Regions from separate parts of the Arthrobacter vasquezii genome, predicted to be linked through region 2. Evidence: riboswitches for the same ligand, from Rfam matches in the RefSeq annotation. Region 2 holds a riboswitch; the other holds the start of a gene.

Region 1 (7,418 bases), on a different contig from region 2:
CGCCTCGCCGCCGGCCTCAGCCGGATCGGAGTCACGGCGGGAAGCAGGGTCAGCCTGATGGTTCCCCCGGGCATTGAGCTGACCACGTTGATTTATGCCTGCCTGAGATTGGGCGCTGTGATCGTGGTCGCGGACGCCGGGCTGGGGGTCAAGGGGCTCAGCCGCGCCGTTCGCGGCACTGTGCCGGACTTCCTCATCGGCATTGAACGCGCGCTCGTCGCCGGGAGGCTGTTCGGGTGGCCGGGCACCCGCGTCAGCGTCGGAGCAGCGCCACGGGCTCGGCTCCTCGGTGTGCGTCACCGCCTCGAAGACCTCCTCGCTGGGCACTCGAGCTATGCGGGCGAGGATCCCGCCCCCGATTCCGACGCGGCGATCCTGTTCACCTCCGGATCGACAGGACCGGCGAAGGGTGTTGTGTACACACACCGCCAGCTGTCGGCGATGCGGGACACTCTCTCCGCAACTCTCAACCTTGCGCCGGGCAGCGCTCTCGTTGCTGGTTTTGCGCCCTTCGCCCTGCTTGGCCCCGCACTGGGAGCGGCTTCGGTTACACCCGATATGGACGTCACCGCTCCGCGGACGCTGACTGCACGGGCGCTGGCCGATGCCGCCGCGGCCATCGACGCCACCACGGTTTTCGCTTCCCCCGCTGCCCTGCGCAACGTCCTGGCCACAGCCTCGGGCATTGCGCCCGGCCGCAAGGATGCCTTGCAACGCGTCAGCGTGCTGCTCTCTGCAGGAGCCCCGATCCCCGTGAATCTCCTGGAGCAATTGCAGCCATTGGTACCCGGTGCCGCACTGCACACGCCCTACGGCATGACGGAGGCGCTGCCCGTCACCGACATACAGCTCGAGGACATTCGCGAAGCCCTGGACAGTTCTGTAACAGGAGCCGGGAACGGCGTCTGTGTTGGAAGAGCGGTACCGGGCGCGGAAATCACTATCAGTGCGCTTGACCCCAAGGGCACTGCCACCGCTGTGCCCTCAGCTCTGCCAGGCGTTACGGGTGAGATCCTCGTGCGTGCTCCGCACGTCAAAGACCGCTATCACCGGTTATGGATCACGGAACAGGCATCATCACGCACCACCGGCTGGCACCGCACCGGGGACGTCGGGCATCTCGACGCGGACGGACGGCTCTGGGTGGAGGGCCGGCTTGCACACGTCATCACGTCCGCAGACGGCGTTTTGACACCCGTGGGCCCCGAGCAGTCGATCGAACAGTTGAAGGAGGTTCGCCAGGCGGCCGTGGTCGGTGTCGGTCCAACGGGCACACAGGCCGTTGTCGCCGTCGTCGTTCCTGTGGAAGCTGCCGATCAGGCGGGCCTGGCTCCTCGCCCTTTGTCGGCTATGGTCCGGGACGTTGTCCGGCCGGGCGGAGTCCATCTCGCTGCAGTCCTCACGCTGTCCGCCCTTCCTACCGATATCCGGCATAACGCAAAAATCGACCGTACCGCAGTAGCCGCGTGGGCCGGCGACGTCCTCCAGGGGCGTGGGAGGAAGAGGCCGTGAAGGTCCTCGTCACCGGTGCCAGCGGGATGCTTGGCGGCGCGGTGGCATCCCTGCTCCTGCGAAACGGCCGCGATGTCAGGACCTTCCAGCGGCGTCCCTCCGGTGTGCCGGGCGCGGAGGACCTAGCAGGTGACCTCGCCGACGGTTCCGCCCTTGCGAACGCTGTCGCGGGGGTCGACGCCGTCATTCACCTCGCGGCAAAGGTGTCTGTCACCGGCAATCCGGATGATTTCTACCGCACCAATGTGCTCGGTACAGCTGGGCTCCTGGCTGCGGCCCGGTCCGCGGGCGTTCAGCACTTCGTGCACGTTTCCTCGCCGTCAGTGGCCCACACCGGAGCGTCGCTGGTTGGCGCGGTTGCCGGGCCGGCTCAGCCGGAGCTCGCCCGCGGATCCTATGCGCGCACCAAGGCGCAGGCGGAGATTCTTGCTCTCGAGGCGAACGACGGCCAGATGCCGGTCGCGGTTCTGCGCCCCCATATTGTCTGGGGACCCGGTGACACCCAGCTGGTAGAGCGGGTACTCACCAGGGCACGCGCGGGCAGGCTGCCGCTGCTTGCCGGTGGAACCGCGCTCGTTGACACAACCTACGTGGACAATGCGGCGTCGGCCATCGTTGCCGCCCTTGACCGGATGGAGTACATCTCCGGATCCCCGTTGGTCATCACGAACGGTGAACCGCGCCCGATCGGTGAGCTCCTCACCCGCATTTGCTCCGCCGGCGGCGTCCGGGAACCCCGGAGATCGATCCCAGGCTGGGTAGGCAGAGCGGCCGGCAGCGTCGTCGAAAGTATCTGGCGCGCTTCCAAGGCCGACAGCGAGCCTCCCATGACCCGCTTCCTCGCGGAGCAGTTGTCAACGGCCCATTGGTTCGACCAGCGGCACACCAGGTCCCTGCTTGGCTGGACTCCGGAGGTGAGCCTGGACGAGGGATTTGCACGCCTCGCCGCGCACTATGGCGATTCAGCGTCGCGCATCAGGCACTGATGCTGAGATAACTGACGGTTTGCGATCGGACCCTCAGCCTGGTCAGCCTGCCACCTGTCGCGTTGGTTCATTAAATGCCGCTGGGAAGGACCTTTACAGGTCCTCCCCAGCGACGAGAGACTAACGCGAAGATTAGACGCGCACGAAGTAGGCGCCCGGCAGATCGCTCAGCGGGTGCTGCATGGTGAGGTTTGCACCATTCATTCCGCTGCTGATGACCTGGCCGCTGCCGGCGTAGACGGCTACGTGTCCGCCCGTGATGACAATGTCGCCCGGTGCAGGTGTGCTTACCGGGGTACCGTAGGCAGCGAACTGTGCCGGTCCGAGATCGCCCGTACCAAGGGCCTTTTCGAGGAGCACGGTGCAATCCTGGATAGCACCGGCTGCGAGCTGGGCCCGAGCCGACGCGAGGATGCCTGCGCCGCTGGCGCTGCCCGAGTTGTCTGCAACCTGGATGTTGCTGGAGGCAAGGCTGATGCCCATGGTGCTGGTCTCGACCGGTGCCGGAGCAACAGCAGCTGCCTGTACCTGCACTGCAGGCGCGGCTGCCGGAGCTGCTACCTGAATCTGCTGTACCGGAGCGGGCGCCGGAGCTGCGGCAGGAGCCGGAGCGGCAGCAGCGCTACCGGAGAGGCTGATGACCTGACCCGGGTAAATGATCGAATCCCAGCCGAGCCCGTTAGCAGCGAACACGGCGTCCAGGCTGACGCCATAGTTCGCTGCGATCGAGCCGAGAGTGTCCCCGGACTGCACAGTGTGGGTAGGAGCATTGACGGCCGGAGCCGGCGCCACGGGAGCCGGAGCAACCGGAGCTGCCGGGGCCACAGGAGCGGCTGCAGCCTGGACGTTGGCCTCAACTGACGGTGCTGGGGTGTAAGTGGTGGTGCCCGCGCTTGCTGGCAGGGCCGCACCGAACATGATTCCGGAAGCTGCTACAACAACGGCTGCTGGGCGGCCAACTGTGCCGGCGTGTGAGCTCACTGCCTTGGAAACGACCTGCATGGTGCTGGGCGGGGTTGCACGGTGGCGTGCGATATGACGGTTTTTGGACACGGAAATAGCCTCTCCCAATGCCGGCGGAGTTAGCTGTCGGATTCGGATGGGAGCCACCCGGACTACCGGTCTTGGACCGGTACGTCTTCACCCCTAGGACTTCTGAAGAAGCCCGCTATCTGGTTCCCCCGCTCCTGCCGCAGTGTGTAGCGAACGGACCTTCCGACGGCGGCAGGATTAGGCAATCCACCAGAAGGAAGCCGGGCTTTTGAGCCCGGCGTGTCCATAACGTTACATTCTTTCGGGCTGGATGTCACATTTCAATCACGAGAAGCGCCGGTTGGGCCCCACCGGATCTAGATTTTGTACTCGTCCTGCGCGCTCTTGGGGCCGTCCTGATCGCCATTGCGGTGCATGGCTGACTGTGCCTTTTTCAGGGCCTGCTCTGCCTGCGCCTGAACCTCCGGAGCCTTCGTTTTTACCGTCTCCGATGCCTGGGAAACCTTGTCCTGAACCTTCGGGTTGTTCCAGAGCTCGTTGGCCTTCACTTTGATCTGCTCATAGCTTGCACGACCGGCCCGGGCGCCCAGAACGTAGCCTGCTGCCATACCTGCTGCAAAAACCAACTTGTTCTTCATCGCGATACTCCTGACGTGTCGGGTGCTGAGATACTGAGATATCGAATCTAGTCAGCTTACTTACTTTTGTCACGTCGGAGCCCCTCACCAGCGTCCGTTACGCGGCCGTGGCTGGCATCTGGGGCAGGTGTATGAGGACCGGTTCATGAAGGTGTCGCGCCGGATCAGGGAATCCAAACCATTCTCGAAGCATCGCCGACAGGGCTCCCGCTCCCGCCCGTAGGCGTTCAGCGCGCGTTCAAAGTACCCGGACGCGCCGTTCACGTTTACGTAAAGCGAATCGAAGCTGGTGCCGCCTGCCTCGAGCGCCCGGATCATGACGTCCCTACACGACTCGACCAGTCGCGAGGCTTCTGCACGCCGAAGGGTGTCAGTGGGGCGGGCGTAGTGCAGCTTCGCTGCCCACAATGATTCGTCGGCATAGATGTTTCCGATTCCCGAGACGAGCGTCTGCTCGAGCAAGGCGCGCTTGAGCCCCGTGCGGCGGGAATGCAGCTTGCGGTAGAAATCCTCGAAGGAGAATGCAGGGTCCAGCGGGTCGCGTGCGATGTGCGTCGCTTCAACCGGCACCAGGGGAACGAGGTTCTCCCCCAGTCCGCCGGGAAGACCATCAGCTGTTGCCACCATGCTCGTGACAAAAAGCCCGCCGAAGATCCGCTGGTCCACGAAACGAAGCTCCTCCGGCGCCGGCTGAGGCCCAGCAGCCGGAGACAGCCGAAGGCGAACCTTCAGGTGCTTCTCGTCCGGCTGGGTGCGGTCCTCGACCAGCAACTGGCCGCTCATTCCAAGATGCGCCATGAGCGCAACTGGCGGCCTGCCGTCCGGGAGTTCCTTTGAGGACGCCAGGTTCGGTGACGGCGCAGGCCGGGAGCCGCCGTCGTCATCGGTGAGGGTAAGGGGCAGCCAGAGGAACTTGCCCCGACGCACGGCATCGCTGACGCGGGCTCCGATGAGGTTTCCAATGAAATCCTCGGCGCCTAGGGCATGGCGGCGGATTGAACGGGGGTCCAGGACGTCGACCGCCTCGATGCGGCGCCCGCGAACCCAGCGCGCGAGACCCCTGCGCACTACCTCCACCTCGGGAAGCTCAGGCATAACGAGGTGCAAAGATCACGTGGAGTGGCGGAGCTGTGCGTCCGCGTGTGCGAGAGGCAGTTGGTTCACCTCAGGCTGAAGGAGCTTCCACGAGGCAGAGGCAGCCTCTTGCTCGGCCTCCTTCTTGGAGCGCCCGGAACCCGAACCGTAGGTCGCTCCGCCGATCACCAGGACGGCCTCGAACCGGCGGTCATGGTCAGGCCCGAAGCCCGTCACCTTGTAGTCGATAACCCCCATGCGCTGTGCCGCGGCGATTTCCTGGATGCTGGTCTTCCAGTCCGTTCCGGCGCCAAGGGCTGCGGCGTCCCGGAGCACCGGACCGATGATGCGCATGACGAGGCACCGTGCGGTCTCCATACCGTTGCTGAGATAGGTGGCGCCGATGATGGCTTCCATGGTGTCAGCAAGAATTGAGGATTTGTCCCAGCCGTTGGTGAGCTTCTCTCCCTGTCCCAGGAGGATGTGCTGCCCGAGATCGAGGCCGCGGGCAATCTTCGCGAGGGCGCGGGTACTCACCACCGCCGAACGCCTCTTGGCGAGTTCACCCTCTGAAAGATCAGGATTGTCCCTGTAGAGAGCGTCCGTGACCGAAAGCCCGAGGACGGAGTCGCCGAGGAATTCGAGGCGTTCGTTGGTAGGGATTCCGCCCTGTTCATACGCATAGGACCGATGTGTCAGGGCAAGACGAAGCGTCTCGGCGTCAATAGTGACACCGAGACGCTTCAAAAGATCTTCTGAACTCTCCACGCGGCGACGCTTTCGCGATCGAAGCCTCAAGCACCGTAAACCGGTGCTCTTGGCATTTAGACGTCGGCTACCTTGCGGCCCTTGTACTCAAGGAACAACTCAGTGCCGGCGGAATCGGTGACAACCTTGGCCTGGTGGGCAAGGCTGTAAGTGACGCGACCGTTCTCCACCGTCTTCACCAGCTTGGGAGCAACAGCCTTCCACTGGGACCGGCGTGCACGCGTATTCGAGCGGGACATTTTCCGCTTGGGAACAGCCACGACTAACTCTCTTCTCTCTTGTCTGACTCTGTCTTAACTTCTGGTTCCGCTGCCTCAGGGCCGGCGGCCGCACCGGCCAACCCTGTCAGAGCAGCCCAGCGGGGGTCAAGGACCTCGTGCCGGTGTCCGGGGTCATCTTCCAGGCGAGCACCACATTCAGCGCACAAACCCTGGCAGTCCTCCCGGCATACCGGTTGGAACGGCAGCGATGTCACTACTGCGTCCCGCAGCACCGGTTCGAGATTGACTGTGTCATTCTCGACCTGACGCTGCAGGTCCTCCTCTTCATCCTCCGCCATCTCAGGGGCGTCGTAGTAGAAGAGTTCCTGCACATCGACACTGGTGCCGTAGCTGAGCGGGTCCAGGCACCTACCGCATTCGCCGGATACTTCGACGTCAACGGTTCCCGATACCAGGATCCCCTCGTGCACAGCCTCGAACCTCAGGTCCAGCTCCATGCTGGAGCCTTCCTGAACGCCGATGAGCGCCACACCAAAATCTTTCGGCGCGGGCACATGTTCTTCGACTGTCCGCATGCTCCCCGGGCTGCGCCCAAGATCCCTGACGTTGAAGACCAGGGGCGAACTGAGATCGCTTTTGATGAAAACTCCTGTAGAACATGTGACCGACGAACCATCTTAGCCCGAAACAAAGCCCCGCCCCAAACCCATTCCGCCATGGTCTCGACCCGGAAGGAGAAATCTGTGCAGATATAGCTTATCTGGACGCAGATACAACGATAGATTGGATGCCGTGACTCAAATACGCATCCGTGACGCCGCGCAGTTTCTGGGCGTCAGTACCGATACCGTGCGCCGCTGGATCGACGATGGAATCCTGGGCGCTAAGCGCTCATCGGGTGTCCTCTCTGTCGACGGACTGGAGCTCGCACGCCTGGCACGCGATCGCGCTGTCCTTCCCGCAGACCCGCACGGTGTTGCAACGTCCGCCCGCAACCGCTTTGTGGGGCTGGTGACAGAGGTAACCAGCGACAGAGTGATGTCGCAGGTCGAGCTCCAGTGCGGACCGCTCCGGGTTGTTTCCCTGATGAGCAGCGAAGCGGTACGCGAGCTTGGGATAGAGCCGGGCACCGTTGCTGTTGCTGTCATCAAAGCAACTAACGTCATCGTTGAGACATCAGCGGATAATTTCACCTCTCAACCCCGATCAGCCGGCGGCCCCCGGTG
Region 2 (7,418 bases):
CACCGGCGGCAATGCTACCGGCGCCCCGGCCGTCGCGTGTATTGCTCACGCGGCGTTGTCAGCGGGCAGGAATTCGCTCCACTGCGGCAGCGGTTTTTCCAATTCCCGGATCTGCCAGAACGTCCCCCGGGGCGGCGTAGGCACAATTCGCAGGAACCAACCCAGCGAGGCCAGTGTCTTGTCACCCTTGGCGTTGTTGCAGCGTAGGCAGCAGGCCACCAGATTCTCCCAACTGTCCTCGCCCCCACGCGATCGCGGAACAACGTGATCAATGGTCGAGGCAGGCTTGCCGCAGTAGGCGCACAGGTGGTTGTCACGCCGGAGCACTCCACGGCGGGTCGCGACGGTGCCGCTACGGTAGGGGATCTTCACATACCTGTTGAGGAGGATGACTGATGGCCGCGACAGCACTTCGTTGGGGCCCACTACCGGGTCCTCCCCTTCTGCGACGACGCTGGCCTTGCCCGTAAGAACAAGCACGAGCGCCCGGCGGAAGGTCACGACCGCCAGTGGTTCGTATCCAGCATTCAAAACGAGAGTGCGCATGCACATTCCTCTTTGCCATCCATAGCCGCAGGATTGAATCCCTGAGGTCCCTGAAGCTACGGCGAAGGTACTTCGGATTGACAGTGCAAGAGTAAGCCGTTGCCGGGAGGATCCGTCAATCGCCACGCACGACAAAGCCCTCCGCCTGATAGGCAGAGGGCTTTGTCGAGGGAGGGTAAGGGAGATCAGCCGCCAACGCGGATGTAAACACCGCCGGAGCCGAGTTCTGCAGGTGCCACAACGGTCTGGTTGCCATTGAAACCACCGTGAACGGCCTGCCCTCCACCGATGTATACAGCGATGTGGGCTGCGCCCATGCCACCGTCAGCGTAGTAGATGAGGTCGCCGGGAATAGCTTCCGCGGCGCTGACCGTGCGGCCGAGGGAGAGGTAGCCGGCCGGCCATCCATGGAAGTTGATGCCGGCAGCGGCAAGGGCGTTGCTGGCGAGGCGGGTGCAGTCCTGGATTACTCCGAGCTGACCCTGCGCAGCGGCAGCAATGGTGGCCGCTACACCCGAGGAGACCTGGGGAGCTGCGGGCGCGGGCTTCTCGGCGACAGCAGCCGGTGCAGCAACAGGAGCCGCTGCCTGTATGGCGACAGCGGCCTCCGCTACGACGGCGGGTGCTGCTTCTGCGACTGGAGCTGTCTCCGCCACCGGAGCGGCTTCGATGATCTGGGCCTGCGGCTGCACAACAGGTACAGCCTCGACAACAGGGGCAGCCACAGTGGGCGCCGCCACTGCCTTGACGGCAGCCTTGTTGAAGGAGATTTTGGCATCCGCCGGGGCCTGAATCGGGGCCTTGGCGCCCTGAACCTCAAGCGTGGTGGTGACGGTGTTGCGCTCCGCGGGCAGCTCCACAGCGTTGGCCGCGACTCCGCTGGACAGAACGAGGCCCGAAGCCGCCGCGATGACGGCTGCCTGGCGACCTACACCGCCGGCGTTGTCACTGACTGCGCGGGCAATGGAGGAGAGGTGGGCTGAACGCTGCACTTCGGCGCGGTGGCGCGCTATGGCACGGGTGTTAGAGGTCATGTGTGTGCTCCAGGTATCTGTTCTTAGCTAACGCGGACGAAGCTAGAGCCAGCGAGATCGGACAGGCTGTGCAGCCCGGTATTCATACCGTTCAGGCCACCGCTGATGACCTGGCCGTTACCTACGTAGATGGCAACGTGACCTGCGGAGACAACGAGGTCACCGGGTGCGGGAGTGGAAACGACTGAGCCGAAAGCGAAGAAATCGCTCGGCGCGATGTCCCCGACCGACTTGCCGATTGAGCGCAGTGCCTTCTCAACCATGGCGGTGCAATCCTGGGCAACGCCGATCTGCGAGTAGGCCGAGCCTACGAGCGCTGCGCCGATTCCGCTGGAGGTGGGCGCCTCGACGGGAGCCGGAGCCTCAGCGGCGGGAGCCTTTACCTCAACCTCTGCCTGGGGAGCTGCCGCAACCTCGACGGCGGGCTCAACGACCGGGGCCGGAGCGGCCACAGCTGCTTCATTCTGAACTACTGCTTCAGCCTGCACTGTGACGGCTGGGGCGGGCTCAACAGCCTCGACGACCGGAGCTGCTACAGCTTCAACGGCTGCTCGCTCGAAGGTGACGGTTGCGTCAGCGGCGGCGCTGACGCTGACCGGCTGAGCTACCACGGCACTGAGGGTCTTGACTGCCTGGGCCGAGCGCTGGGCGTCAGAAGCGCCATGAGCCGGAAGGCCTGCGGTGAGGACGAGTCCGGAAGCAGCGACGATGACTGCTGCCTGGCGTCCTACGGAACCTGCGTTCGAAGACACAGCCCTGGAAATGGCTGCGAGCGAATTTGTATGAGCCGGAACCGCACGATGGCGCCCCAGCGCAGAGCTATTTGACACGTTGAATTGCCTCTCCCTACGCCTGCGAGGTGAGCTGTCGGATTCGGATGGGAGTCACCCGGCCGCGGATCGTCTCAGATCCAGCGACTTAACCCCAAGGACTTCAAGAAGAAGCCCACAATTGGTTCCCCCGCCCCTGCCATGCGATTGTTGCGAACGGAACTCGTACAGTGGCAGAGCTAGGCGATCTGCACGAGTGCGCCGAACCCCCTGCGATTCGGCACGAGTTAGACGGTACATCAGTTCTCTGGCTATGTCACATTCCGGTCACGGAACGGTGTGTTCATGATTACGACGCGGCCAACCGGCGCGGAAAATGACTCAGAGCCAGCCGAGCGGATCGACGTTTTTGCCGTCGACAAGGACCTCAAAATGCAGGTGGCATCCGGTTGAGGCGCCTGTGGAACCCACGCGTGCTATCGCGTCGCCACGCTCCACAATCTGGCCCACCGCCACGTCCATGGCCGACAGGTGGTTGTAGGTGGTTTCCAGTCCGTTGGCATGCTTGATCACCACACGGTTGCCGCCCCCGTATGCGTGCCAGCCTGCAAACGTGACGGTGCCGGCCGCAGCCGCCAAGACGGAGGTCCCGCAGGCTTCGCTCATGTCCTGTCCGGTGTGGAGTTCCCCTGCACCGGTGATTGGGCTGATCCTGGTTCCGAAAGCGGAGCTCATCACCATACGGTCCAAGGGTGCTGAGAGAGAGCCCTTGGCCTCCGCAGTCACGATGTCTCCACCGGATGCGGAAACGATCTCGGCAAGCTTCGCATCGGGATCGAAGGTGCTGTGCAGTGCCGCGCGGTCAAATGAGACATCCGCACCGGCGGCAGCCTGCACTGGCTGCAGTTCTTCCTGCTCAGCTGCAGCAGCCACGGTTTGCGCTTCAGCGGGCACCACTGCGGCGGTGGTGGGCAGCGCAACCGTGAGCACCATGCCAGAGGCAGCGGCCGCAATGGCAACCTTCTGGCTGAGTCCGGCGAAGGAAACGTCGCGGCGAGTGCTGGCTGCGCGGCGTCGTCGTTCGGTGCGTTGGGCATCACGGGGGCGTAAGGAAACTACCGGGGCTACCGTTCCGGTGCGGGCTTCACGGCGGGGCAGCGGATTATCCGGGCAGGTGGAAACCGGCGCCGGGAAAGCGTTGATTTCAGTGCACACCGGGCTGGACGGCGCTGCTGCGTTGTCCGCAGCCTGACGTGCCAAGCGCTCAGCTCGTTCCCGCCTATGCGCATCGCGTGGCCGCGCTTCAGCGACCGGGGTGCTCGCACGGCGGCGCCCCGAAGCAGTGTTCGACAAGGAGACCCTTTCTCATTTTTTGCCTGCGAAGTTAGCTGTCGGATTCGAGTATGAGAAGACTCGGTTCAGATCCCTGCGGTGTGGCAGCATCCGAACTTCACCCCAAGGCCATGGCATGCCATGACCGGTTGTGGGTCCTCCGCCCCTGTCCATCTGTGTAACACTGCGTTCGCTGACAGGGTTAGGCAGGCGAACCAGGTAACGCTGGAGTATCAGCGCCAGGAACCAACTATAGCCGTGAGCGCCGGAAAGTAATCATTTCGTAACCATGCTGTGGATATCCTTCGGGAATCCAGAGCCTTCCGGTCCGGCGCCTCAGAACTGCGGCTGAACCGCCACAAAAACATGCGAAGCAACTTCCGGCGGCAACTCCAGCGCACCCTCCACGCCGGGCACCCGAACGGACACGTAGTCTCCCACTGCCTGTAGGGTCATCTGCGCTCCGGGACGCAGACCGCCTTCGTCCAGTTGGGTCAGCAGTTCGGGATCCACCTGAATGGGTTCGGCCAGCCGGACAAGGGTCACAATCGAACCCGCAGTGTAGTTTGCCATCGTGTCCGTAAGCGTGCGCACGCCCAAGGTGAACGCTTCCGACGGGGTACCGCCCAGGGCCTCAAGGCCAGGGATGGGATTGCCGTAGGGTGATTCGGTCGGCTGGCCCAGCAGCTCATACAGGCGCCGCTCAACCCGCTCGCTCATCACGTGTTCCCACCTGCACGCCTCATCGTGGACGTAGGCCCAGTCCAGGCCGATGACATCGGAGAGCAGTCGTTCCGCCAGCCGATGCTTGCGCATCACCTCGGTGGCCCGCCGGCGCCCGAGCTCGGTCAGTTCAAGGTGACGGTCGCCGGTCACCACTACGAGTCCGTCACGTTCCATCCGACCGACAGTCTGCGAGACCGTAGGGCCTGAGTGACGAAGGCGCTCGGCGATCCGGGCGCGCAGCGCAACGATGTTTTCTTCCTCAAGTTCAAGGATTGTCCGCAGATACATCTCGGTGGTGTCGATGAGGTCCGTCATTTGCGGGGTTCAGCTCCTTGGCACTGGTGCGGTTTGAGCGTTGATGCAGCGGCTGCCTGCAGTGCCCAACAGATGGGCCGCCGTCGTCATCCCTACGCCCCACAAGGTTAACCCATTTACACAGCGTCACCCGCCCCGCTGATCCGGGCGCATCCGAAGCCGGTCACAATGCATCTGCGCTGAGCGTGCTGGGGCAGAATGGTCTGCGACCCCATCGCAAGCAACCTCCCTGGAGTAACCATGAGCGATCCCGCCGACATCCGCATCCCCGCCGAGCTGCTGCCGCAGGATGGCCGGTTCGGTGCGGGTCCCTCCAGAACGCGCCCCGAGCAGCTGGAAGCGCTGAACCGGGCAGGAACGGCCCTGCTTGGAACCTCACATCGGCAGGCACCGGTCAAGAATCTGGTGGGTTCGGTCCGGGCCGGTTTGATGGACTTCTTCGGCGCCCCGGAAGGCTACGAAGTGATTCTCGGTGTTGGAGGGTCCACTGCTTTTTGGGATGTCGCCTCCTTCGGTCTCGTTGAAGCGCGTGCGCAGCATCTCTCCTTTGGTGAGTTCGGATCCAAGTTCGCAGCGGCGACGTCCAAGGCACCATTCCTGGGCGAGTCAACGGTCATCACCTCTGACCCCGGCTCCCGGCCGGTGCCCGTCGCGGAGCCGGGCATCGACTTCTATGCCTGGCCGCAGAACGAAACCTCAACCGGTGTGGCGGCGCCGGTCGAGCGGGTGGCGGGCGCGGATCACGGCGCGCTCATCTGCATCGATGCAACCTCCGCTGCCGGCGGGTTGTCGGTGGACGTCTCAGAGGCTGACGTGTACTACTTTGCTCCGCAGAAGAACTTCGCGTCCGACGGCGGACTCTGGCTTGGCCTCTTTTCCCCCGCTGCACTCGAAAGGGCAGCGGCGATCAAGGCTTCGAAGCGCTGGATCCCGGACTTCCTCGACCTTCAGACGGCGATCGACAACTCACGCCTGAATCAGACCTACAACACACCGGCACTGTCCACGCTTGTGACACTCAATGCTCAGATCGAGTGGCTCAACAGCAACGGCGGGCTGGAATTCGCTGCAGCGCGAACCGCCGATTCCGCCAGCCGCATCTACAGTTGGGCTGAGTCCTCCGCCGTTGCCGCGCCCTTTGTGCAGAACCCGGACCACCGCTCCAACGTCATCGCGACGATCGACTTCGCGGAGACTGTTGACGCTGCCGCCGTAGCCAGGACCCTCCGCGCAAACGGGATTGTCGACGTCGAACCGTACCGGAAGCTGGGCCGCAACCAGTTGCGCATCGCCACCTTCGTGGCAATCGAGCCCACCGACGTATCGGCGCTGCTGGAATGCATTGACTACGTGGTGGAGCGTTCCTAGCCGTTCCGTTCCGCAGTATTCCGCGCTGTCGCGGCAAGGGTCAGTTTGAGCCGCCGCGGCGAGGGATGGATGAGACGGACCCGCACGTGATGCGACCGCGCTACCCAGGCCAGCCCGGCCACCGCGGCCACGAAGCCCGACGCCGCAGCGACCACCAGTCCCCACCGCGGCCCGTAGGCGTTGGTCACCCACCCGACGATGGGCGCTCCGATAGGCGTCCCGCCCAGGAAGATCGCAAAGTACAGGGCCATGACCCGGCCGCGCATCTCCTGCACGGTTGTGGTCTGAACGTAGGCGTTGGCGCTGGTCATCAGCGTCAGCGCGAAGAGTCCCACTGGAACAAGGGCCAGCCCGAAAAGCCAGACGGACGGTGCCAGCGCAGCCAGCAGGCACGCGAGGCCAAAGGCACCGGCTGCTCCGAAGACGAACCTGAGCCGCGGCCGGTCCCGCCTCGCCGAAAGCAGCGCCCCCGCCACGGAACCCACCGCCATGATCGAGGACAGCGTGCCGAAGACTCCCGCGCCTGTTCCGAACTCAGTGCGTGCCATCGCCGCAATATAGACGGCAAAGTTCAAGCCGAAGGTTCCGACCACGAAAATTGCGAACATCACCATCATGAGATCCGGCCGCTGCTGCACATAGCGGAAACCTGCTCGGATCCTCCCGCGACCGGGCGCCGAGCGGTTGAGTACACGCAGTTCTTTTTGACGGATAGTGACGAGGACGAAGATCATCGCCCCGAACGTCACTGCGTTGATCAGGAAGACCCAGCCGGGCCCTACGGCAACCGTGAGTAAACCCGCAACTGCGGGACCGAACATCCGAGCGCCGTTGAAAGAGGCGCTGTTCAGGGCCACCGCGTTGGGAAGGTAATCATCGCGCACCAGTTCGGAGACGAAGGCCTGGCGCGCGGGAGCGTCAATGGCGGAGACGACGCCCAGAGCAAGCGCAAACGCGTAAACATGCCACAGCTCCGCCAGGCCGAGCACCACGAGGAGGCCCAGCCCTACGCCGAGCGCCGCCATCGCGGCCTGGGTTCCCATCAATAGCTTGCGGCGATCAACGGAGTCAGCGATCAGCCCGGCCCACGGAGCTATGAAGAGCTGCGGCCCCAACTGCAAGGCCATGACAATACCCATAGCCGCGGCGTCCTGATCGGTGAGGATGTCATAGACAAGCCAGTCCTGGGCTGTGCGCTGCATCCAGGTGCCCACGTTGGAAATCAGGGCGCCGATGAACCAGAGCCGGTAGTTGTGGATATGCAGGGATCGGAACATGCCCATCAGGCAGCCTTCCTTTCCGCGCTCCCCCACACCTCAGGCAACTG

The links. A riboswitch is a leader RNA that binds a small molecule or an ion and turns the genes downstream of it on or off. The one in region 2 is predicted to bind cyclic di-AMP.
Region 1: linked by a shared signal. The riboswitch ahead of P4U43_RS12880 (C40 family peptidase) and the one ahead of P4U43_RS11940 (M23 family metallopeptidase) in region 2 are both predicted to bind cyclic di-AMP.

Annotation. Positions count from the first base shown of each region.
Region 1 is NZ_JAROKN010000038.1:17,783-25,200, reverse strand. Features, by position in the region: gene P4U43_RS12890 (alpha/beta fold hydrolase) at 1-1,512, shown strand, start outside; gene P4U43_RS12885 (NAD-dependent epimerase/dehydratase family protein) at 1,509-2,498, shown strand; gene P4U43_RS12880 (C40 family peptidase) at 2,631-3,551, opposite strand; cyclic di-AMP (ydaO/yuaA leader) riboswitch at 3,556-3,735, opposite strand; gene P4U43_RS12875 (hypothetical protein) at 3,848-4,129, opposite strand; gene mutM (bifunctional DNA-formamidopyrimidine glycosylase/DNA-(apurinic or apyrimidinic site) lyase) at 4,214-5,224, opposite strand; gene rnc (ribonuclease III) at 5,240-5,971, opposite strand; gene rpmF (50S ribosomal protein L32) at 6,028-6,231, opposite strand; gene P4U43_RS12855 (YceD family protein) at 6,234-6,767, opposite strand; gene P4U43_RS12850 (TOBE domain-containing protein) at 6,985-7,418, shown strand, end outside; gene modA (molybdate ABC transporter substrate-binding protein) at 7,416-7,418, shown strand, end outside.
Region 2 is NZ_JAROKN010000033.1:2,891-10,308, reverse strand. Features, by position in the region: gene mobA (molybdenum cofactor guanylyltransferase) at 1-49, opposite strand, end outside; gene P4U43_RS11955 (HNH endonuclease) at 46-546, opposite strand; gene P4U43_RS11950 (NlpC/P60 family protein) at 732-1,580, opposite strand; gene P4U43_RS11945 (NlpC/P60 family protein) at 1,604-2,332, opposite strand; cyclic di-AMP (ydaO/yuaA leader) riboswitch at 2,416-2,575, opposite strand; gene P4U43_RS11940 (M23 family metallopeptidase) at 2,732-3,610, opposite strand; cyclic di-AMP (ydaO/yuaA leader) riboswitch at 3,708-3,901, opposite strand; gene P4U43_RS11935 (metal-dependent transcriptional regulator) at 4,019-4,723, opposite strand; gene serC (phosphoserine transaminase) at 4,964-6,091, shown strand; gene P4U43_RS11925 (MFS transporter) at 6,088-7,374, opposite strand; gene P4U43_RS11920 (DUF3027 domain-containing protein) at 7,408-7,418, opposite strand, start outside.